DNA from 4 places in the Allobosea sp. 10L417 genome. Region 1 is predicted to be linked to each of the others. Evidence: riboswitches for the same ligand, from Rfam matches in the RefSeq annotation. Region 1 holds a riboswitch; each other region holds the start of a gene.
What was found. A riboswitch is a leader RNA that binds a small molecule or an ion and turns the genes downstream of it on or off. The one in region 1 is predicted to bind cobalamin.

Region 1 (5,146 bases):
CCCAGGCGACATCATGGACGGCGCCCTCGCGCGAGGCGTCGGCGATGCTGACCCGATCCGGCACGAAGGGCTCGAAGAACCAGCGCCGCTCGGGCCTCGTCTCCTTCTCCTCGAATTCGCGCCTGACCGCCCGGATCTTCTTGCGGAGCTCGATGCCGAGCCGGATCGTGTCGTCCCAGAGCACCTCTCCGGAACGGCCCTTCATCATCTGCGCGCCGACGTCGAGCGAGGCGAACAGCGGATAGAACGGCGAGGTCGAGGCATATTGCATGAAGCTCTCGTTGAAGCGCCGGTGCTCGACGCGCCGCTTCTGGCCCCTGATATGCCGATCCTTCATGTGGATCTGGGACGCCTGGCTGAAGCTCGCGAGCTGCTTGTGCGTCGACTGGGTCGCGATGATGCCGGGGGACTCCGGGCCGAGGCCGGAGAGGCCCATGGCGAAGCGGCCCGCATAGAGCGGATGGAACTTCATGAAGCCGGCCCAGGCTTCGTCGAAGAGGATGTAGTCGCAGAGGTGGCCGATCCGGTCGAGGATCATCTGCGCGCTGTGGATCGTGCCGTCATAGGTGCACTGTTCCACCACTGCGACCCGGAACGGGCGCGGCTTCCTCCAGGCGTCCGGGTCCTTGATAAGCGGATTGGTGCGGATGCGCTCGCGCAGCGCCTCCTCGTCGAAGCTCTCCCAGAGCATCGGGCCGATCAGCCCCCAGGCGTTGCGCGCGGTCGGGATATAGACCGGAATGCCCCCGGCGATCAGCAGCGCGCCGTGATGAGCCGCCTTGTGGTTGTTCCGGTCGAACAGCACGAGGTCGCCGTCCGAAACCAGCGCGGCGAGCGCGACCTTGTTGGAGGTCGAGGTGCCGTTCAGGACGAAATAGGTCTTCTCCGCCCCGAAAATTTGCGCCGCTTCCTTCTGCGCCTTCAGGGCCGGCCCCTCATGGGTCAGCAGGTCGCCGAGATCGAGCACGGAATTGTCGAGGTCGTCGCGGAACACAGCCTCGCCGAGATGCTCCATGAAGACGCGTCCGATCGGGCTACGGCTGTAGAAGACGCCGCCATTGTGTCCCGGGCAGGTCCAGAGATGGTTGCCTTCCTCGGCATAATCGACGAGCGCGCCGAAGAACGGCGTCTTCAGCGTCTCGGCATATTGCTTGAGACGGCTGATCAGGCTCTTGGCGATGAAGGGCGGGGTCTCCTCCGAGAGGAAGATATAGCCGTCGATGAAATCGAGCACCTCGACCGGTACGTCCTCGAAGCGCTTGCGGCGGATGAGCAGGATGATCGGAAAATCGAGGCCGCGCCGGCGCATCAGATTGATCAGCGCGGCAGTCTTGCCCTCAAGACCCTTCTTGCCCCAGTCGACCACCATGCAGCCGATGGCGGCATCGGTCTGGACCGCGATCTCGGCATCTTCGAGCTTGCGCGCCTTGACGACCTCGAAGCCCGAGCGCTCGATCTCCTCGATGATTTGGTTGAAGCGGATCCCTTCGAGATCCTCGGCATCGAAATTCGGCGTCGCGAACAGAAAGGTGAAGCGCCTGAAATAATCCATGCCGTCTCCGCTGGCGTGAACTTACGACACTGAGTGAGTCTTGCGACAATCCGGCGACCAACGATGCAACTGCATCAGCGAGGTCCCGGTGCCCCATCTTTCCCCGGAATTCAGGCCAAAGATGCGCAGCCCCGGCCGGAACGTCGGCTGGCCCGATCCCGTCTCGCCGGGGACTGTAGCAGATGGTGGTCTGCTGTCGCTGCAGCGCCAAGCCGGTTTGACGCGGCCGCATTTCCGCCCTAATCGTCGCCGCGACGGTTCCTTCACGGGATCAAAAGGGAACGCGGTGCGGGCGAATTTCTGCCCCATGCCGCGGCTGCCCCCGCAACTGTAAGCGGCGAGCCTTTCGCCAGACGCCACTGGGACCTCGGACCTGGGAAGGCGGCGTGAAGGCACCGACCCGCGAGCCAGGAGACCTGCCGTCAACCGTGGTCACACGCGAACACGTTCGGACGGGGTGCGCCGATCGCTGATTAGACTGTTTGCCGCCTCCCGCGCGGCCGATGGGAGATCGCGTTCGCGGTGACGTGCCACTGACGTCAACCGCCCGAGGTCTCCATCGTGAACGTCTTCTCTCCAGCCGCAGGACGCGGCCGCCTGCTGCTTTCCGCCTCCCTTCTCGCCCTCGCCTGCTCTGCCCCTGCCCTGGCGCAAAGCGACGCCGGCCCGGTCGCGCTCGACGAGATCGTGGTCAGCGCCACGGGGACGCCGACCCCGGCGCGCGAGATCGCGAGCTCCGTCACCGTCATCACTGCGAAGGAGATCGAGCAGCAGCAGCGCCGCACCCTGCCGCAGGCGCTCGCGACGGTGCCCGGCATGAACATCGTGCAGACCGGCGGGCCGGGCGGGCAGACCTCGGTCTTCATGCGCGGCACCAACTCGAACCACGTCAAGGTGCTCATCGACGGAATCGAGGCCAACGACCCCGCGACTCCCAATCGCTCCTTCGATTTCGGCTCGATGCTGACGGACGATATCGAGCGCATCGAGGTGCTGCGCGGCCCGCAGAGCGGCCTCTATGGGGCCAACGCGCTCGGCGGCGTGATCTCGATCACGACGAAGCGCGGCGAGGGTCCACCAAAGGCAACGGCACGCGTCGAGGCCGGCTCTCACGGCACATTCAACCAGTCTGCGGGCTTCAGCGGCGGCGACGACCGCTTCAACTACGCCTTCAACGCCGCCCACTTCCGCTCGGACGCGACCGATGTGACGCCACCGAACCTTGTCCCGCCGGGCCGGCGCATCAACCCCAATGCCTTCGACAATTACAACTATTCAGGCCGCGTCGGCGTTGCGCTCAGCGACACGCTGACACTCAACTGGATCGGCCGCTATCAAGACGGGCAGCTGCGTTTCACCAGCGACACCGGCTTCCCGAGCCGGCCTGCGCCCTATCGCTCGCTGCAGAACTACGCCCAGGCCTTCACCCGCGGCGAGGTCGTCTGGGACCCGTTCGGCGGGCGCTTCGTCAACACCTTCGGCGTCTCCTACACCAACCAGGACCGGGCAACGCGGACGGCGAACGGAACGACCGGCATCCTCGGCCTGCCCAACGAGAATCTGGGCGAGCGCACCAAGCTCGACTGGCGCGGCAATTTCGAGATCGCCAAGGGCCACAACCTGCTCATGGGCCTGCAATACGAGCGCGAGCGCCTGGATACGGGCCTCGTCGCCTCCAACGGCAACAAGGCTGGCTTCCTCGAATATCAGGGCAATATCCAGGACCGCTTCTTTCTGGTGGCCAATATCCGACGCGACGACGACGACAGCTATGGCGGCCACACCACCTACCGCATCGCCCCGGCGCTGATCATCCCCGGCACCGAGACCAAGCTGAAGGCGAGCTACGGCACCGGTTTCAAGGCGCCGACGCTCAACGAGCTCTTCGTCGACTATCGCCCCGGGTTCAATTTCCATGGCAATCCGAACCTGAATCCGGAAGAAAGCCGCGGCTGGGATGCCGGCTTCGAGCAGCCGCTTTTCGACCGGAAGCTGCAGTTCGGTGCGACGTGGTTCCAGAACGACATCGACAACCTGATCGTCACCAACGCCACCTTCGATTCCTATGCGAATGTCGGAAAGGCCAGAACCAAGGGCGTCGAGGCCTTCGCCGCGCTGGAGATTTCGCCGCAATTCCGCATCCGCGCCGACTACACCTTCACCCTCGCCAAGGACGAGATCGCGCGACAGGAGCTGCTGCGCCGGCCGCGACACAAGGCGAGCGCAACCGCGACATGGACGCCGACCGACAAGCTCACGCTCTCGGCGACGCTGCTCTACGTCGGCTCCTGGGTGGACGGCAATCGCGACTTCTCGGTCGCCCGAATGAACGCGAAGGGCGCGACGCTGGTCAATCTCGCGGCCGAATACAAGGCGACCGACAAGGTCACCGTGTTCGGCCGCATCGACAATCTCTTCGATAAGCGCTGGGAGAACCCCGTCGGCTTCCTGTTTCCGGGCCTCGGTGCCTTCGGCGGCATCAAGGTGGCCATCGGCGGCTGAGCGCGCCCCGCGCCCCGCGCGATTTTCGTGGCGTTGCCATGACGGCCTCCGCCGCCATGGCAATCGGCGTTGCGCCGGACGATGACACGCGCGACCGCCACGCCCGGCGCGGGCTGCCGCGAATGCGCCGGTCGATTCAGCGCTTCTCCATCTCCGCCAGATAGGTCCGCACGGCCCATTCAGGCCCGTGCCAGGAGGCGCTGCCCTTGCCCTGCAGCTCGGGCGCGTCCTTCCAGCCCGGCTCGATGCCGGTCATGTCCGGCAGCAGATGGGCGATGCCCTTGTGGCAGTCGATGCAGGTCTTCTCGCCGGTCACCAGGAAGCGGCTGTGGATCTCGGCCGCACGGCGCGTCTGTTTGGTGAAGTCCATCGCGACCGAGGAATGGCAGTTGCGGCATTCGAGCGAGTCGTTCGCCTTGAGCCGCGCCCATTCGTGCTTGGCGAGCTCGAGCCGGTGATTGAGGAACTTCTCGCGCGTCGAGATCGTGCCGAAGATCTTGCCCCAGACCTCCTTGGAGGCCTGCATCTTGCGGGCGATCTTGTCCGTCCAGTTATGCGGCACATGGCAGTCCGGGCAGGTCGCGCGCACGCCCGAGCGGTTCGAGAAATGCACCGTCGATTGCAGCTCCTGATAGACGTTGTCGCGCATCTCGTGGCAGGAGGTGCAGAACTTCTCGGTGTTGGTGATCTCCAGCGCGGTGTTGAAGCCACCCCAGAAGAGCACGCCCCCGACAAAGCCGCCGAGGGTCAGGAAGCCGAGCGGCAGATAGGCGCTCGGCCGGCTGATGATGCGCCAGAAGCGCACGACGACGCTCCAGCACCAGAGACAGAAGGATTTGAGTCTGGCCATGATCCGTCCCGCCTAAGGCTTCCGGCCGACGTCTTTGGCGTCCTGGAACCGGTTCTGGACGAGCGGCGCGACATCGGTCTGCTGGACATGGCAAGCGGTGCAGAAATAGCGCCGCGGCGTCACGTCGGAGAGCACCTGCCCGTCGCGATCCTGGAAATGGGTGATGCTGATCATCGGCGCGCCCGAGCCCTCGGTGAACTCACGCTTGTGGCAGTCCATGCAGCGGTTGGTGTTGAGAGTAA
Region 2 (5,146 bases), on a different contig from region 1:
TCGTCCCAGAGCCCCCTCGCCTTCAGGTCATGGACGAGCCCGGCATTCACCACGGTGAAGTCGCCCGACATGTTCGCCTTGACGTAGAGCTGGCTGTAGGACGGCTCGATCGACTGCGAGACGCCGACGATGTTCGAGATCGTCGCGGTCGGCGCGATCGCCATCGTGTTCGAGTTGCGCATGCCGGTGGTCTTCACCCGCTCGCGCAGGCCCTGCCAGTCCAGCGTCGCCGAGCGATCCAGCTCGGCATCGCGATCGCGGGCTTCCGAGAGGATGTCGAGCGAGTCGATCGGCAAGATGCCCTTCGACCAGAGCGAACCCTCGAAGCTCGGGTAGCGGCCGCGCTCGGCGGCAAGATCGACCGAGGCCGAGATCGCATGAAAGCTGATCGCCTCCATTGACGTATCGGCGAAGGCGACGGCCTCCTCCGACGCCGTCGGCAGGCGCAGCGTCTGGAGCGCGTCCTGGAAGCCCATGATGCCGAGCCCAACCGGACGGTGGCGCAGGTTCGAGCGGCGCGCTTCCGGGATCGTGTAGAAATTGATGTCGACGACGTTGTCGAGCATGCGCATCGCCGTCTTCACGGTCCGCGCCAGCCGAGCCTGGTCGAGCCCGTCGGGGCCGACGTGGGCGGCGAGATTGACCGAGCCGAGATTGCAGACCGCGACCTCGTCGGCCGAGGTGTTGAGGGTGATCTCGGTGCAAAGATTGGATGAATGCACCACTCCGGCATGTTGCTGTGGTGAGCGGAGATTGCAGGCGTCCTTGAAGGTGATCCAGGGATGGCCGGTCTCGAACAGCATGGTCAGCATGCGTCGCCAGAGATCGACGGCCTTCAACTTCTTATGGACACGCAGCTCGCCGCGGGCGGCCTTCGCCTCATAGGTCTCGTAGGCTTCCCGGAACGGCTTGCCATAGAGATCGTGCAGGTCCGGCACCTCGTCGGGCGAGAACAGCGTCCAGTCGCCGCCCGCCTCGACGCGCTGCATGAACAGGTCGGGAATCCAGTTCGCCGTGTTCATGTCATGGGTGCGGCGGCGGTCGTCGCCGGTGTTCTTGCGGAGGTCGAGGAACTCCTCGATATCGACATGCCAGGTCTCGAGATAGGCGCAGACCGCGCCCTTGCGCTTGCCGCCCTGGTTGACCGCGATGGCTGTATCGTTGGCAACCTTGAGGAACGGTACGACGCCCTGGCTCTCGCCATTGGTGCCCTTGATATGGGCGCCCAAGCCCCGCACCGGCGTCCAGTCATTGCCGAGCCCGCCGGAATATTTGGCGAGCAGGGCGTTGTCCTTCACTGCCTTGAAGATGCCGTCGAGGTCGTCGGCGACCGTGGTCAGGAAGCAGGAGGAGAGTTGCGGACGCAGCGTGCCCGAATTGAACAGGGTCGGCGTCGAGGCCATGAAATCGAAGGACGACAGCAGGTCGTAGAACTCGATCGCCCGCGCTTCCCGGTCGATCTCGCGGATGGCGAGGCCCATGGCGACGCGCATAAAGAAGGCCTGCGGCAGCTCGAAGCGGTTGCCACGGACATGCAGGAAGTAGCGGTCGTAAAGCGTCTGGAAGCCGAGGTAGTCGAATTGCAGGTCGCGCTCCGGCTTCAGCGCCGTAGCGATACGGACAATGTCGAAGCGGCCGAGCTCGGGATCGATCAGTTCGTTCTCGATGCCGGTCTTGAGGTAGGCCGCGAAATAGTCGCCGTAGCCGGCGGCCATCTCTTCCTGCGTCGCCTGCTCGGTATGACCCTGGACGAAGGTGAGCGCCTCGCGGCGCAGTTTGTCGAGCAGCAGGCGGGCCGAGACCTTGGCGTAGTTCGGCTCGCTCTCGATCAACGTGCGGGCAGCTAGGATCGGCGCCAGCGCCAGCTCGTCGAGCGAAATGCCGTCATAGAGGTTGCGGCGGGTTTCCGTCAGGATCGGCTCGGCCGCGACACCATCGAGACCGGCGCAGGCCTCGCGCACCACCTTGTCGAGGCGAGCAGAATCCAGCGGCACCATCGCGCCATCGGCCAGCTTCATTCGGAAGGCTGGTGCGGCCGACTTAGCAGGCTTCGCTTCAGACAGCGCCTTGGCTCGCTCGCGCGCGCGTTCCTCACGATAGAGCACATAGGCGCGAGCGACCTTGTGGTGCTCGCCGCGCATCAGCGCGAGCTCCACCTGATCCTGGACGTCCTCGATATGGAAGGTGCGGCCGTTCGCGGCGCGACGGGTCAGCCCGGCGACGACCTGGTCGGTCATTTCCGCGACGGCTTCGTGGATGCGACGCGAAGCGGCGGCGTTCGATCCCTCGACCGCCAGGAACGCCTTGGTCAGCGCGACCGAGATTTTCGAAGGGTCGAACGGCGTCACTGCGCCGTTGCGGCGAATGACCTGGTAGCCGGGTTCGCTAGCCGCGGCCTTGGCCACCACAGGATCGGCGGCCGGAGAAACGGCAACCGGCCGCTCGGCTTCAAGAGAAAGAGACATGGCATCAACCCCAAATGTTGGGGGCAAAGGCCAGAGCGGTTGCGTCGAGAAGGCGCGCGGCACCACAAGGCCGCGACCTGCCAAGCGCACCACCGGGACACCCCGCCCGTGGACGTTCATGGTGTCGCGGCAGGTCTCCTGGCTCGCGGGTCAGCGCTCTCGTCCCGTCTTCCCAAGACCTTGCGGTCTCAGTGACTCAATCGTGGACGTGAACTCGCCGCTTACAGTTGCGGGGGCAGCGCCGGCTTCGCACCGGCTTCCCTCTTAGCTCTCGATCTTGCGATTCGAGAGACCATCGACCACCAGATCTAGTGGCCAACGCTGTTCCGGTGTCAATAGGTCGCTATGCCCTTCATTCGGCGCCTTCGATCATCGCCACCGTCGGCCCGGCAGGCATACCGCAACGCGAGCCCAAGGCCTCGCCACGCCCAGTATGAAAGGCCTTACACGGCGTTGTACGGCACGAAGCCGTGCATGCGCTCGTCGATGGCGAGCGGCTTGCCGATCGGCGGGAAAGCCCGCTGCGGGCAGTTCGAGCGTTCGCAGACCTTGCAGCCGGCGCCGATCGGCGTCGCCGCGCTCGGGTCGCCCAGATCGAGGCCCTTCGAATAGACGAGGCGGCTCGCATGGCGGATATCGCAGCCAAGCCCGATCGAGAAGGTCTTGCCGATGTCGCCGTAGCCGCCAACCGCGTCGTTCACGGTGCGGGCGATCCAGAGATAGGTCCGCCCGTCCGGCATCTGCGCGGTCTGCGTCAGAATGCGCCCGGGCTGCGCGAAGGCTTCGTAGACGTTCCAGAGCGGACAGGTTCCGCCTACCCGCGAGAAGTGGAAATCGGTCGCGGATTGCCGCTTGGAGATATTGCCGGCCCGGTCGACCCGGACAAAAAAGAACGGCACGCCCGGCGCCCCCGGCCGCTGCAGCGACGACAGGCGGTGGCAGACGGATTCGAAGCCGACGCCGAAACGCCGGGCGAGGCGGTCGATATCGTAGCGCTCGGCCTCCGCTGCATCGAGGAAGGTGCGATAGGGCATGAGCAGCGCCGCGGCGAAGTGATTGGCGAGGCCAATGCGGGCGAGCGCGTGCACCTCCGCCGCCCCGGCCGCAGCCTCCTCGGCCAGCCGCCCTATCGCCTCCTCCATTTCCAGGAAGCCGATCTGCGTGGCTATCTGGAAGGCGCGCTGTCCGGGATCGAGGAGAGCCGAAAGGTGAAGCCGGCGCTCCTTCGGGTCATAGCGCCGCTGGGCCTGCCCCGCCATGTCATTGGAGAGCTGGATACGGACGCCATGCCGGCGATCGAGGCGGCGGGCTAGCCCCTCCGCCACCTGCCCGACCTTCAAATCCGCCGTTTCGAAGATGCGCTCCGCCGCTTCGTCGAGTTCGGAAAAATGATTGTGGTGCGCGTAGAAGAAGTCCCGCACCTGCTCATGCGGCATCAGCGCCCGGAAGGTCGCCTCGCCGCCGCTGCCGAGCCCGAGTTCGCCCGCCATCGCATCGGCCCGCTCCAGCGCGTTGCGGTAGCGCCGATGCAGCGCGACGACCGCCCGGCCGAGCGCGGGCATGTTCTCCACCACCTCGCGGATCTCGCTGACACTCACGGAATCGCCATTGGCCGGATCGGCGAAGACCTCGCGCAGGTCGGCGACCATCCGCGCCTCATCCCCTTCCGAGAAGAGCTGGACGTCGACGCCGAAGACCGCGTTGATCTTCAGCAGCACCTGGACGGTCAGCGGGCGCAGATTCTTCTCGATCTGGTTGAGATAGCTCGGCGACACCTCGAGCGCCTGAGCGAGCGCAAGCTGGGTCAAGCCGCGCTCTTCGCGCAGGCGCTTGAGGCGGACGCCCGCAAAGACCTTCTTCATAGGCAAGTTCCATTCGCAAAATTCGCAAACACGTCCTATGCCATTCGCATTATTTCACATTTTCAGTCATTTTGCGCCGCAGCAATAGCGAATATTGTGTGAGTTATTCTTATCAAACGAGAGGGCTTTCGCAATGGATGTGATCGGTTTCGACCCAGTCGCCGGACATCGCGGGACGAACACCGCCGCCAAGGCGCAGGCGGCTCCGCGCAAAACCTATTCGGAACTGAGGGCCGAGCTTCTCGCCCGCTATCCCTCCGGCTTCGGCCCCGGCGGCGTCGCGGTGGATGACATCGTGCAGTTGCGGCAGCAGAACAGCTTCGACACGCATCTCGACATCGCCCGCGCCATGGCGAGCGTGGTTCGCCGCGACATGGCGATCTACGACGCCGACCCATCGCAATTCACGCAATCGCTTGGCTGCTGGTCGGGATTCCACGCCCAGCAGATGATCAAGTCGGTCAAGCGGCTGCGCGGCACGGCCAAGGGCGCGTATGTCTATCTCTCCGGCTGGATGATCGCCGGCCTGCGCAACCGCTTCGGCCACCTGCCGGACCAATCCATGCATGAGAAGACGGCGGTCGCCGACCTGATCGAGGAGATCTATGTCTCGCTGCGCCAGGCCGACGAGGTCGCGCTGAACGACCTGTTCCGTGCGCTGAAGACGGCGCGGGAGGCGGGCGACGCCAAGGCCGAGGCCGAGGCGATCGCGGCCATCGACGCGTTCGAGACCCATGTCGTGCCGATCATCGCCGATATCGATGCCGGCTTCGGCAACGAGCATGCGACCTATGTGCTCGCGAAAGAGCTGATCAGGGC
Region 3 (5,146 bases), on a different contig from region 1:
GGTCCTCGAATACCTCCTCCAGAGGGTTGTCGTGCTCGACGGAGACATCGGCCGCCTTCTGCGCCGCGAGCGCCTCGGGATCATCGGCGAACTGGCCATCGGCCACGGCCGGTCCGTCGACCACGGCGATGACGCCGTCGACGGTGACGCGGGCGCGGATTGCAGGCCAGTTGAAGGCCTGCACCAGCGGCTTCGGCAAGGCGAGGCCGGAGGTCTCGATCAGGATATGCTCGGGCGGGTTCGGCCGGTTCAGGAGCTTCTCCAGCGCCGGCACGAAATCATCGGCGACGGTGCAGCAGATGCAGCCATTCGGCAGCTCGACCACGTCCTCGTCGCTGCAGCCGGCGATGCCGCAGCCCTTCAGGAACTCGCCGTCGAAGCCGAGATCGCCGAACTCGTTGACGAGCACGGCGAGCTTCTTGCCCTGCGCATTCTCGAGGAGATGGCGCACCAGCGTCGTCTTACCGGCGCCGAGGAAGCCGGTGATGATCGTGCAGGGCGTCTTGCCCAGGTTCGTGGTTTGCGGAGCGTTCATGATGTCATCCTTGCTGGCGCGCCGGCAAAGGCGGCACGCGTGCGACCACGCCCTTGCGGAAGGACTGCGGCCGCTCTTTCCAGGGAACGATGCCGTTGGCGCTGGCGGCATAGGCCTCCGCCGCGCCGACGATCTCGTCGAGATGGGTGTCGGTGTCGAGGTCGCCGATCAGATAGGTCCATTTGCCATCGGCGCTGAGCGCGATGGTGCAGGGCCGCTTGCAGACGGCGAGGCATTCGACAGGCAGCACCGGGATGGTGCTGCCCTTTGCTGCGAGCTGAGCGGTGAGACGCTCCGCGAGCGCCAGCCCCGGCTGGTCGTAACCCTCCGGGAGATCGGCGCGCGCCCGCCTGCAGGCGGTGCAGACATGGATAGTGAGGTCGCCCTCGGACATGACTTGCCTTTCGCGCGGAGCCCGGAGGCTCCGCTGCCTTCAGCGCGCGAGCGCGGCGCGCCGGCTGGCCCAGGGCCAGAGCACGCCGACCATGAAGGCGGTGGCGAGCCAGAGCGCAGCCTGGATGCCGAGTGACAGAGCCGCGAAATGCGCCGCAACCTCGGCCGGCACCTTGCTCTCCGGCGCAGCCGGATGCGGGGCGCCGATCACATGCGGGAGCAGGATCACGACGACGGCCAGCAGCTTGAGCCAGGGCTGCTCGAAGCGCAGGAACAGGAAGAGCCCAAGCGCCGTGGCGATAGCGGTGACCAGCCACCAGAACTGCCGCTGCTCCAGCGCTGCGGAAGCCGCGCCCGGCAATTCCGGCGCGAGCCCCATCGCGGGGGCGAGCCCGAGCGCCAGGAAGCCGCAGGCGCCCCAGACCAGGGCGCTACGTTGGTCGATCGTATCGCCGGCCGCGATCATTCCCGCGAGCAGCAGCGCGGCGAAGCCGATTGCGGTCGCGATCGTCACTGCGCTGGTGAAGAGCGTGCGCTGGAGGCCGTCCTGCGGCTTCCATTCGGCATGGTCGTGGCCGGGCGCATCGCCAGCGGGGCCATGCGCGAGGATGATCTTCGCCTCGCCGTCGAAGGCGGCGAGCGTCGGCGCCTGCAGGCGCAACGCCGCCTCATAGGTCTCGGCCTTGAGGATCAGCGGGGTGGTGGTGACATGCTGGAGGGCGGCGACGATCAGCCCAGCCAGAAGCCCGGCCAGAATGCTGACCGTGAGAACACGCGTAACCATGGATGCTTTCCCTCAGTGGCAGGGGAAGGCGAGACCGTGGCGGGTATCGTGCCCGGCGTTGTGAACGTTCGTCGAGGCCGCGAAGCCGGTCGTGTAGATCAGCGCGACGCCGATCACGAGCGCGGCGGCGGCTGCCTTGACGCGTTCCGAGACGCTGAGTTGAGTGGTGGAAACCGAAGCGGTGTTCATGGGGCTCTCCGTGGCCGCCCCGCCGGCAGCCGGTTGGATCGTTGCGGGTCGACGGCAGGTCTCCTGGCTCGCGGGTCTGATGTTCCCCACCGCCTTCCCGGAGCGAGCGCTCCAGTGGCCGATGGCGGGAAACACCCGCTTACAGTTGCGGGGGCAGCCGCGGTATCTCACCGCGTTCCCTTTTCACCTCCTTGCGGAGGCACCGTCATGGACCATCATTAGCTATCGGCGTGCCGCTGTGCAATGCAGTGCGCCGTGGCAGAAACGTCATTCTCGGGCTTGACCCGAGAATCTCGTACAGGAAGAGGCTCGCCCTTTCGGATGGAGATGCTCGGGTCGAGCCCGAGCATGACGGCATAGGACTTTTCGATGGAATTGCCCCACCTCACCCTCGTCCTCGGCGGCGCCCGCTCCGGCAAGAGCCGCCATGCCGAGGCGCTGATCGAGGCTTGCCCGGCCCCCTGGAGCTACATCGCCACCGCCCAGGCCTATGACGACGAGATGCGCGAGCGCATCGCCGAGCATCGCGCACGCCGCCCGGAGGGCTGGCAGACCGTCGATGCGCCGCTCGATCTCGCCGAGGCCATCGCCGTCCGTCCGGCCGGCCGGCCCATCCTTGTCGATTGCCTGACGCTCTGGCTGACCAACCTCATCCTCGCCGAGCGCGATACGGCCGCGGCGCGCCAGGCCCTGATCGCCGCCTGCGAAAGCGTCTCCGCGCCGCTCGTGCTGGTCGGCAACGAGGTCGGCCTCGGCATCGTCCCGGAGAATGCGCTCGCCCGCCGCTTCCGCGACGAGGCCGGGCGGCTGCATCAGGCGCTTGCGGCGCGCGCCGGCCGCGTGGTCTTCATGGTCGCCGGATTGCCGATGCGAGTGAAATGATGACCGACACCGAAGACACCGCCCGCCACAAGGCCAAGATGGAGAAGCGCAAGGCGGTGCAGGACGCCGAGGTCGCTTCCAAGACCGTCGAGAAGGGCCTTCTCATCGTCAACACCGGCCCCGGCAAGGGCAAGTCAACGGCGGCCTTCGGCCTGATCTTGCGCGCGCTCGGACATGGCTGGCGCATCGGCGTGGTGCAATTCATCAAGGGCGCCTGGTCGACCGGCGAGCGCAAGGCGCTGGAAACCTTCGGCGATCAGGTCGCCTGGCACAGCATGGGCGAGGGCTTCACCTGGGAAACGCAGGACAAGGCCCGTGACATCGCTGCCGCCGAGCGCGCCTTCGCGAAGGCGAGGGAGCTGATGGCCGACCCCGAAATCCGGCTCCTGGTGCTCGATGAGCTCAACATCGCCCTGCGCTACGACTATCTGCCGCTCGCCGACGTCGTGTCGACGCTGGTCGCTCGCCGCCCAGACCTGCACGTCGTCGTCACCGGCCGCAACGCCAAGCCGGAGTTGATCGAGGCGGCCGACCTCGTCACCGAGATGACGTTGGTGAAGCACCACTTCGCCGCCGGCGTGAAGGCGCAGCAGGGCATCGAGTTTTAGTCACTCGGCCCATCTCGCGCGCCGATTGGCCCATGGCAGCGGAGGGCCGGGACACGGCGCGGGGTGGCGCAAGCTACCGCGGAGCCTGGATGCCGAGGCTGCGGCACATCTCCGCCTCCCGGTCCCGCACGAAACTTGCGTAGTCCCGCAGATGGACGCCATCGCTGAAGGCCGAGCGCGACCCCCGCATCTCCGCTGCAGTCTCGCGCCTAGGGACATGCCTAGTCCCGCCTTGCGAGCACTTCAATCAATAGCGAGACCAAAAGCCAGCGGCGCTCCTCGTCAAACCTTAGCGGAAGCGCGGCGGCGCGATCGCATGCCCGAACCATTCAACGAACCCGATGACGTCGAAGACCGGCCGCCCGGTGGCAGCAGCGACCGCCGCCGAATGCGGCGGAAGATTCGTGCATTCGCAGAGGATCGCGCCGACATTCGGATGGCGGCGGACCAGCGCGCGGGCGGCTGTCACGACTTCTTCCTCGAGCTTTGCGACGTCGGACACGCCGCCGCGATTGCCATAGACCTGGCGGAACAGGCTGTCCGGAGGCAGCCCCTCGATGGGAGTGTCGGGACGCACCCCGACGGCGGCCAGATGGCGCGCCGTCAACGCCTCCGCGGCGAAGGTGAGGATGCCGACTTGCTGGCCGGCGGGCAGCATGGCCTCGATCAACGGTGCCTGCAGCAGGCTGCTCGTGGCCACGGGAACCGGGAGTGCGGCGGCCAGCTCTCGCTGCAGCAGCGCCAGAAAACCGCAGCTGGTAGCAATGCCGCGCACCCCGCAAGCGACGAGATCGAGGGCGGCGGCGATGAAGGGCTCGAGGAATTCTTCCGGGCGACCATGGACGATGGCCGCGGGATCGGCGCCGCGGACGACCCGGAACTGGACCGGGAAAGGCCAGGTGCGGCCGTTGCCGATATCGCCCGGCAGGCGTTGAAAATGGGTGTCGAGCATCAGGACCCCGATGCTCAGATCGTTCACGACCGCGCCCAGCCGTCCGGACCCAGAGCCGTTCATGGATGCACTCCCTGCAAAACGCGACCGGGGACAGGTGCCGGCGTCTCGAAGAACCAGGCAAGGAAACGGTTTTCGCGCAGGAGATCCAGAGGAATGTCCTCCTGCGCAAGGAGGCCTTGGCGGCCTATTTGCCCGAGGCGCAACAGATCGAGCACCGCGGCGACATGGGAGGCAGCGGTGCGCCGCATGGCGCCGATCGCGGCGTCGCCGATCTCTAGCGGCTCGACCTCGCGCAGGAAGTGTTCGTGGGGCGCACCATCCGCGTCACGAGACGCTGCGGTGATCGAGATCAGCAGACGATCATCGGTGATCTCGGGCAGCGCGTTGAGGAAGAGATTGCGCAGCAGATAGACGCGGTCGCGCAATTTCAACTCGTCCAGCAGGAACGCCATCTGTTCGGCGTGCCCGGGATAGCGGATGGTATGCGAGATCAGATTCCCGACCTTGCCGGCCAGGCGCTCGCGAAGCGTAGCCGGGATCGCGCCTGAGACGAAAACCTCGTAGTCGCGCGATCCGAGATGCAAGGGGCTGCAGCGGGACAGCGGCGCCAGCCCGGACTCGCGGCCGTCGACGAGCGCAAGCGAGGCGCGCGTATATTCGCGCAGGGTGGCGTCGACATCCCAGACCAGCCCGTAGCCCAGGCGCCCGGCGGCCGTTCGCGGCAGAGCGCCGATCCGGACGTCGATATCCGGCAGGCCCGGGCAGCGCGAGGCGAGATCGAGAACCAGGCCCGAGACGAG
Region 4 (5,146 bases), on a different contig from region 1:
CGGGCCTGCTTATCCTCGCCTTCCAGAGCGAGACGCGGCGCCGGCAATTGATGAAGGAGGCCTCCGAGGCCGACCGCGACAAGCTGGAGAGCGACGAGACCAATCGCACCCTCGCGGAAATCCGCGCCACCGGACATCGCGTCGCGCCGAGCCGCGACATCATGGCGGTGACCGACATCGCCTGCCCGGTGATCGGCCCGAGCGGTCATGCCGAAGCGGCGATCCTCGTGCCCTGCCTGCAGCGGCACGGCATCGCGACCGATGAAGCGGCGATCCTGCTCGCGCTCAAGGCCTCCTGCCGGGAGGCGGGTTCGCAGCTCTCGCTCTGAGAAAGTCCCAATCGAGAACGCCGTTGCGACCAGCGCGAGAGGCCTTGACGGTCGCAGTCTTCGGGTGATCCCCTCCTGCCGAAACAATGGGCTTCGCGTGGCTGTCGACAGCACCGATTCCCGGTCGCCGCAGTTCAAACCATCAGGAGATCGTCATGGAGATCATGCGCGCGGGCTCGCGCCCATCCGGAAAAGGACCGGCCGACTGGTTCACCGGATCGGTCCGGATCGACCCGCTCTTCAATCCGCATGCGCCGGAGCGCGTGCAGGGCGCGAGCGTCACCTTCGAGCCGGGGGCGCGGACGGCCTGGCATACGCATCCCCTCGGCCAGACGCTGATCGTCGTCAGCGGGGTCGGCCGGGTGCAGCGCTGGGGCGGTCCGATCGAGGAGATCCGGCCCGGCGACGTTGTCTGGTTCCCGCCCGGCGAAAAGCACTGGCACGGCGCGGCGCCTTCGACCGGGATGACCCATATCGCCGTTCAGGAAGCCGAGAACGGCAAGGTCGTGGAGTGGCTGGAGCAGGTCTCCGACGACCAGTATGGCGGCTGATGGCCGGCATAGTGGGGCGAAACGATGAAGCCTGAGCTCTCCAGCCTCCTGCGCGAGGCCCGCCACGTTCTGCTCGACACTCCGACGCCGCTTCAGCGGCTGCACCGTTTCGAGGAGAAGCTCGCGCGGCCCGGCATCTACGCCAAGCGCGATGATCTGATGCCAATCGCGCTCGGCGGCAACAAGCTGCGGAGCCTTGAATACTGGCTGGGGGACGCGCTGCGGCAGAAGGCCGATATCCTCCTAGTAGGCGGCGGCGCCAGCTCCAATCTCTGCCGTCTGACGGCCGCGGCGGCTTCGCTCGTCGGGCTCGACTGCCTCGTCCTGCACAATGCGGCCGACACGCAGGAGAACCGCCAGGCCTCCTTCCTCAACCGGCTGTTCGGCGCGGAGTTGCGCTTCCTCGGACCGGTCGATGAAAGCCAGCGCAACGCGGCGCTTGCAGCGGCCGCCGCAGAACTCGCCCGGCAGGGCCGGACGCCCTACATCGTCGGCGATCCCGTGCTGGGCGCGATGGGTTATGTTCGGGCCGCCTTCGAGCTGCATGAGCAGTCGCAAGGTGAAGAAGCCCCGATCAAGCATGTCTTTCTTGCCGGCTCGATGGGGCCGACCGAGGCTGGCTTCCTCTTCGGCAACGCCCTGCTGGGGCACCCCTTCCGCATCCATCTCGTCAGCGTCGAGTATGCGCTGACGGAGCTGGCGGGGCGTGTCCGGGCGATCTACGAGGGCCTGCGGGAGCGGACGGGGCTCGACGTCGACTCGCTGGAGGCCGCGCCCCTGCATTATCACATGGGCTATCTCGGCGACGGCTGGGGCGCCCCGACTCCGGCCTCGGAAGCGGCCATCCTGAGCTTCGCGCGCACCGAGGGCATCCTGATCGAACATGTCTACACCGCGAAGACCTGCGCCTGCTTCCTCGAGCGGGTTGCCGATGGAGGGATTGCCGGCGGCGAGCCCGCTTGCGTGCTCCATACCGGCGGCACCGCCGCGCTCTTCTCGCAATTCAGCCTGTTCCGGACGCTGACCTAACGTCGTATCGCTTGACGGGCTTCGGCGCCGCTCTATGGTGCCGCTCGATCGAGGTTCTCCGGGTCACGCCCGGAGCTAAGAGGGAATTCGGTGAGGCGCTTCCCGCGCCAATGCCGAGGCTGCCCCCGCAACTGTAAGCGGCGAGCCCTCCGTCCATCGTCCACTGGCGCCCTGCGCCGGGAAGGCCGGGCGGATCAGGCGTCGACCCGTGAGCCAGGAGACCTGCCGCGATCGCAAGGCGTCTTTCGGGCGGGGTGTTCCGGAGGGGTGCGCGTCGGCGGCCGGCTCCAGAGCTGCGCCTTCCGGCCGTATCCATCGAAGCTCCCCCGCCTCATCTCGGGGAGCGATGAATTCCATGTCCATGATCTTCGGCCGGGCCGCCGCAAGGGCCGCGACACGCTTGACGCGTCCACGTCGTGCGACCTATGAGAAATGCAACATTGTTACATCTTGTGAACATCGCGCCGAAACCGCCCGGTTTCGCCGACGCGGTGCCCGCGTCAGCCCGGTTGCCCCCATGCGTCCCGCCTTTTCGCTGCTGCCCACCCTTTTCGCCGCCGCAGCCGGCCTTGTCCTGTTCGCCGCGCCGGTCGCCGCAGCGCCGACGCAATACCCGCTGACGCTGGAGAATTGCCGGGAGACCATCACCTTCAACGCACCGCCCAAGCGCGTGGTCGCGATCGGCCAGACCCAGACAGAGATTCTCTACGCGCTCGGCCTCGGAGACCGGGTGGTCGGCACCGCCGTCTGGTTCTCGCCGGTGGCCAAGCCCTATGAGGCCGTCAACGCCAAGGTGAAGCGCCTCGCCGACAATGATCCGAGCTTCGAGGCGGTGGTCGGGCAGGAGCCCGATCTCGTCACCGCGATGTTCGAATGGCATGTCGGGCCGAACGGCATCGTCGGCAAGCGCGACCAGTTCCACAAGGTGAAGGTGCCGACCTATGTCTCGCCGACCGATTGCGTCGGCAAGGACAATTCAGGCCCGGGTGACGGCGTGCGCACGCAGATGTTCTCGATGGAGCTGGTCTATCGCAACATCCGCGAGTTCGGGCAGATCTTCGATGTTTCCGACCGCGCAGAGAAGCTTGTCGCCGAACTGAAGGCGCGCGAGGACAAGGCGGTCGAGTCCGTCGCGAAGCTGAAAGCGCAGGATGTGCCCGTCGTCGTCTGGTTCTCCAGCAAGGACATCAAGGGCGACGGCTTCATGGCCGGTAGGAACGGCGTGCCCGCCTATATCCTGTCCAAGCTCGGGGCGCGCAACATCATCACCACCAATGAGGAATGGCCGCTGGTCGGCTGGGAGAGCATCGCCGCCGCCAACCCGGCCGTAATCGTCACCGTGAAGATGGACCGCCGCCGCTTCCCGGCTGATGACATCGAAAAGAAGCTCGCATTCCTGAAGACCGACCCCGTTGCCAGCAAGCTCGACGCGGTGACGAACAACCGCGTCGTGATCATCGACGTGGGCGCGACCCGCGCGGGGCTCGACACGGTCGATGGGATCGAGACGCTCGCCAAGGCGATCGCCAGCTTCGGCCTCACCCCTTGAGCCACGCCGCCCACGGCCCGAATTGGCCGGCGCGGATCGGCATCGCGCTCCTCTCGCTGGTGGCGCTTACCGTCTCGGTGGCGCTGGCGGTGACGATCGGCGAGATGGCGATCCCGTTCGATGTCGCGCTCAAGGCGCTCGGCAACGGATTGTTCGATCTCGGCCTGCCGGTCGGCGCGATCCAGCAGGGCGTCATCTTCGACTACCGCCTGAGCCGGGCGCTGATGGCGGGGCTATGCGGCGGGGCGCTGGCGCTTTCCGGCGTGATCCTGCAGGCGCTGCTGCGCAACCCGCTGGCCGAGCCCTATATCCTCGGCATCTCGGCCGGCGCCTCCACCGGCGCCGTCGCGGTGCTGATCCTCGGGGTCGGCATCGGCGGCATGGCGGTCAGCCTGTCGACCGGCGCCTTCATCGGCGCCTGCGCGGCGCTTGCCGTCGTCGCGCTGCTAGCGGCGGGGGCCGGCGGCGCGAGCGACCGCGTCATCCTGGCCGGCGTCGCCGCCTCGCAGCTTTTCAACGCCGCGACCGCAACCATCGTGACGACGCTCGCCAGCGCCGAGCAGGCGCGCGGCGTGATGTTCTGGCTGCTGGGCAATTTCGGCGGGGTGCGCTGGCCGGATCTGTGGATCGCGACCCCGGTTGCGCTGATCGGCTTCGGCATCTGCATGCTGCACGCCAAGGCGCTCGATGCCTTCGCGTTCGGCGCCGACGCCGCCGCCTCACTGGGCGTGGCGGTAATGCGCGTGAGGATCGTCCTGTTCGCAACGACCGCCGTGATGACCGCCGCGATGGTCAGCATCGTCGGCACGATCGGCTTCGTCGGCCTCGTCATCCCCCATGCCGCGCGCTTCCTCGTCGGCTCGGGCCATGCCCGGCTGCTGCCGGCCAGCCTCGTCATCGGCGCGATCTTCATGATCCTCGCCGATATCCTCTCGCGCGTGCTGGTGCCGCAGCAGATCCTGCCGATCGGCGTGGTCACCGCGTTGTTCGGCGCACCGGCCTTCGCGCTGATCCTCTACCGCGCCCGGAAGCCCGCATGACGCTCGCGACCCAAGATGTGCGCTGGGGCGCAGCCGGACGGATGATCGTCGACGGCGTGACGCTTCATGCCGCTCCCGGCCGCATCCTCGGCTTGATCGGCCCCAACGGCTCGGGCAAATCGAGCCTGCTCCGGCTGCTCTGCCGATTGCGCAACGTGGCGAGCGGCGTCGTGACGCTCGACGCGCGCGACATCGCCGCCGTGCCACGCCGCGAACTGGCGCGCCGGCTTGCCTTCGTCGAGCAGCAGGCGACGACCGAGGTCCAGCTCTCGGTCTGCGACGTCGTGCGCCTCGGCCGCACGCCGCATCGCGCCGCGCTCGCCTCCTGGGCCGCTGCGGACGAGGCCGCCGTCAACGCGGCGCTCGCCCGCGTCGGGCTCGCCGAGAGGCACGAGCAGCTCTGGCACACGCTATCGGGCGGGGAGCGCCAGCGCGTCCACATCGCCCGGGCGCTGGCGCAGGAGCCGAGCGAGCTCATCCTCGACGAGCCGACCAACCATCTCGACATCCAGCACCAACTCTCTATTCTGACGCTGATCCGGCGGCTCGGCATCACCTGCATCGTCGCGCTGCACGATCTCAACCTCGCCGCGCTGTTCTGCGACGAGATCGCGCTGCTGCATCACGGGCGCCTGCTGGTTGCGGGCG

Region 2: linked by a shared signal. The riboswitch ahead of AC1DE3_RS19280 (ribonucleoside-diphosphate reductase subunit alpha) and the one ahead of AC1DE3_RS08025 (TonB-dependent receptor plug domain-containing protein) in region 1 are both predicted to bind cobalamin.
Region 3: linked by a shared signal. The riboswitch ahead of AC1DE3_RS11625 (CbtB domain-containing protein) and the one ahead of AC1DE3_RS08025 (TonB-dependent receptor plug domain-containing protein) in region 1 are both predicted to bind cobalamin.
Region 4: linked by a shared signal. The riboswitch ahead of AC1DE3_RS11910 (ABC transporter substrate-binding protein) and the one ahead of AC1DE3_RS08025 (TonB-dependent receptor plug domain-containing protein) in region 1 are both predicted to bind cobalamin.

Annotation. Positions count from the first base shown of each region.
Region 1 covers NZ_JBFTJP010000002.1:381,637-386,782, reverse strand. The annotation lists gene AC1DE3_RS08030 (Orn/Lys/Arg family decarboxylase) at 1-1,552, opposite strand, end outside; cobalamin riboswitch at 1,791-1,990, shown strand; gene AC1DE3_RS08025 (TonB-dependent receptor plug domain-containing protein) at 2,114-4,054, shown strand; gene AC1DE3_RS08020 (cytochrome c3 family protein) at 4,191-4,904, opposite strand; gene AC1DE3_RS08015 (nitrate reductase cytochrome c-type subunit) at 4,917-5,146, opposite strand, start outside.
Region 2 covers NZ_JBFTJP010000008.1:54,546-59,691, forward strand. The annotation lists gene AC1DE3_RS19280 (ribonucleoside-diphosphate reductase subunit alpha) at 1-2,465, opposite strand, end outside; cobalamin riboswitch at 2,577-2,778, opposite strand; gene AC1DE3_RS19285 (short-chain fatty acyl-CoA regulator family protein) at 2,909-4,327, opposite strand; gene AC1DE3_RS19290 (isocitrate lyase) at 4,461-5,146, shown strand, end outside.
Region 3 covers NZ_JBFTJP010000003.1:246,779-251,924, reverse strand. The annotation lists gene cobW (cobalamin biosynthesis protein CobW) at 1-535, opposite strand, end outside; gene AC1DE3_RS11635 (DUF1636 family protein) at 540-929, opposite strand; gene AC1DE3_RS11630 (CbtA family protein) at 969-1,712, opposite strand; gene AC1DE3_RS11625 (CbtB domain-containing protein) at 1,725-1,901, opposite strand; cobalamin riboswitch at 1,938-2,123, opposite strand; gene cobU (bifunctional adenosylcobinamide kinase/adenosylcobinamide-phosphate guanylyltransferase) at 2,271-2,783, shown strand; gene cobO (cob(I)yrinic acid a,c-diamide adenosyltransferase) at 2,783-3,391, shown strand; gene AC1DE3_RS11610 (aspartate/glutamate racemase family protein) at 3,681-4,406, opposite strand; gene AC1DE3_RS11605 (saccharopine dehydrogenase family protein) at 4,403-5,146, opposite strand, start outside.
Region 4 covers NZ_JBFTJP010000003.1:305,893-311,038, forward strand. The annotation lists gene AC1DE3_RS11895 (IclR family transcriptional regulator) at 1-329, shown strand, start outside; gene AC1DE3_RS11900 ((R)-mandelonitrile lyase) at 485-880, shown strand; gene AC1DE3_RS11905 (1-aminocyclopropane-1-carboxylate deaminase/D-cysteine desulfhydrase) at 905-1,909, shown strand; cobalamin riboswitch at 1,944-2,153, shown strand; gene AC1DE3_RS11910 (ABC transporter substrate-binding protein) at 2,427-3,458, shown strand; gene AC1DE3_RS11915 (FecCD family ABC transporter permease) at 3,455-4,498, shown strand; gene AC1DE3_RS11920 (ABC transporter ATP-binding protein) at 4,495-5,146, shown strand, end outside.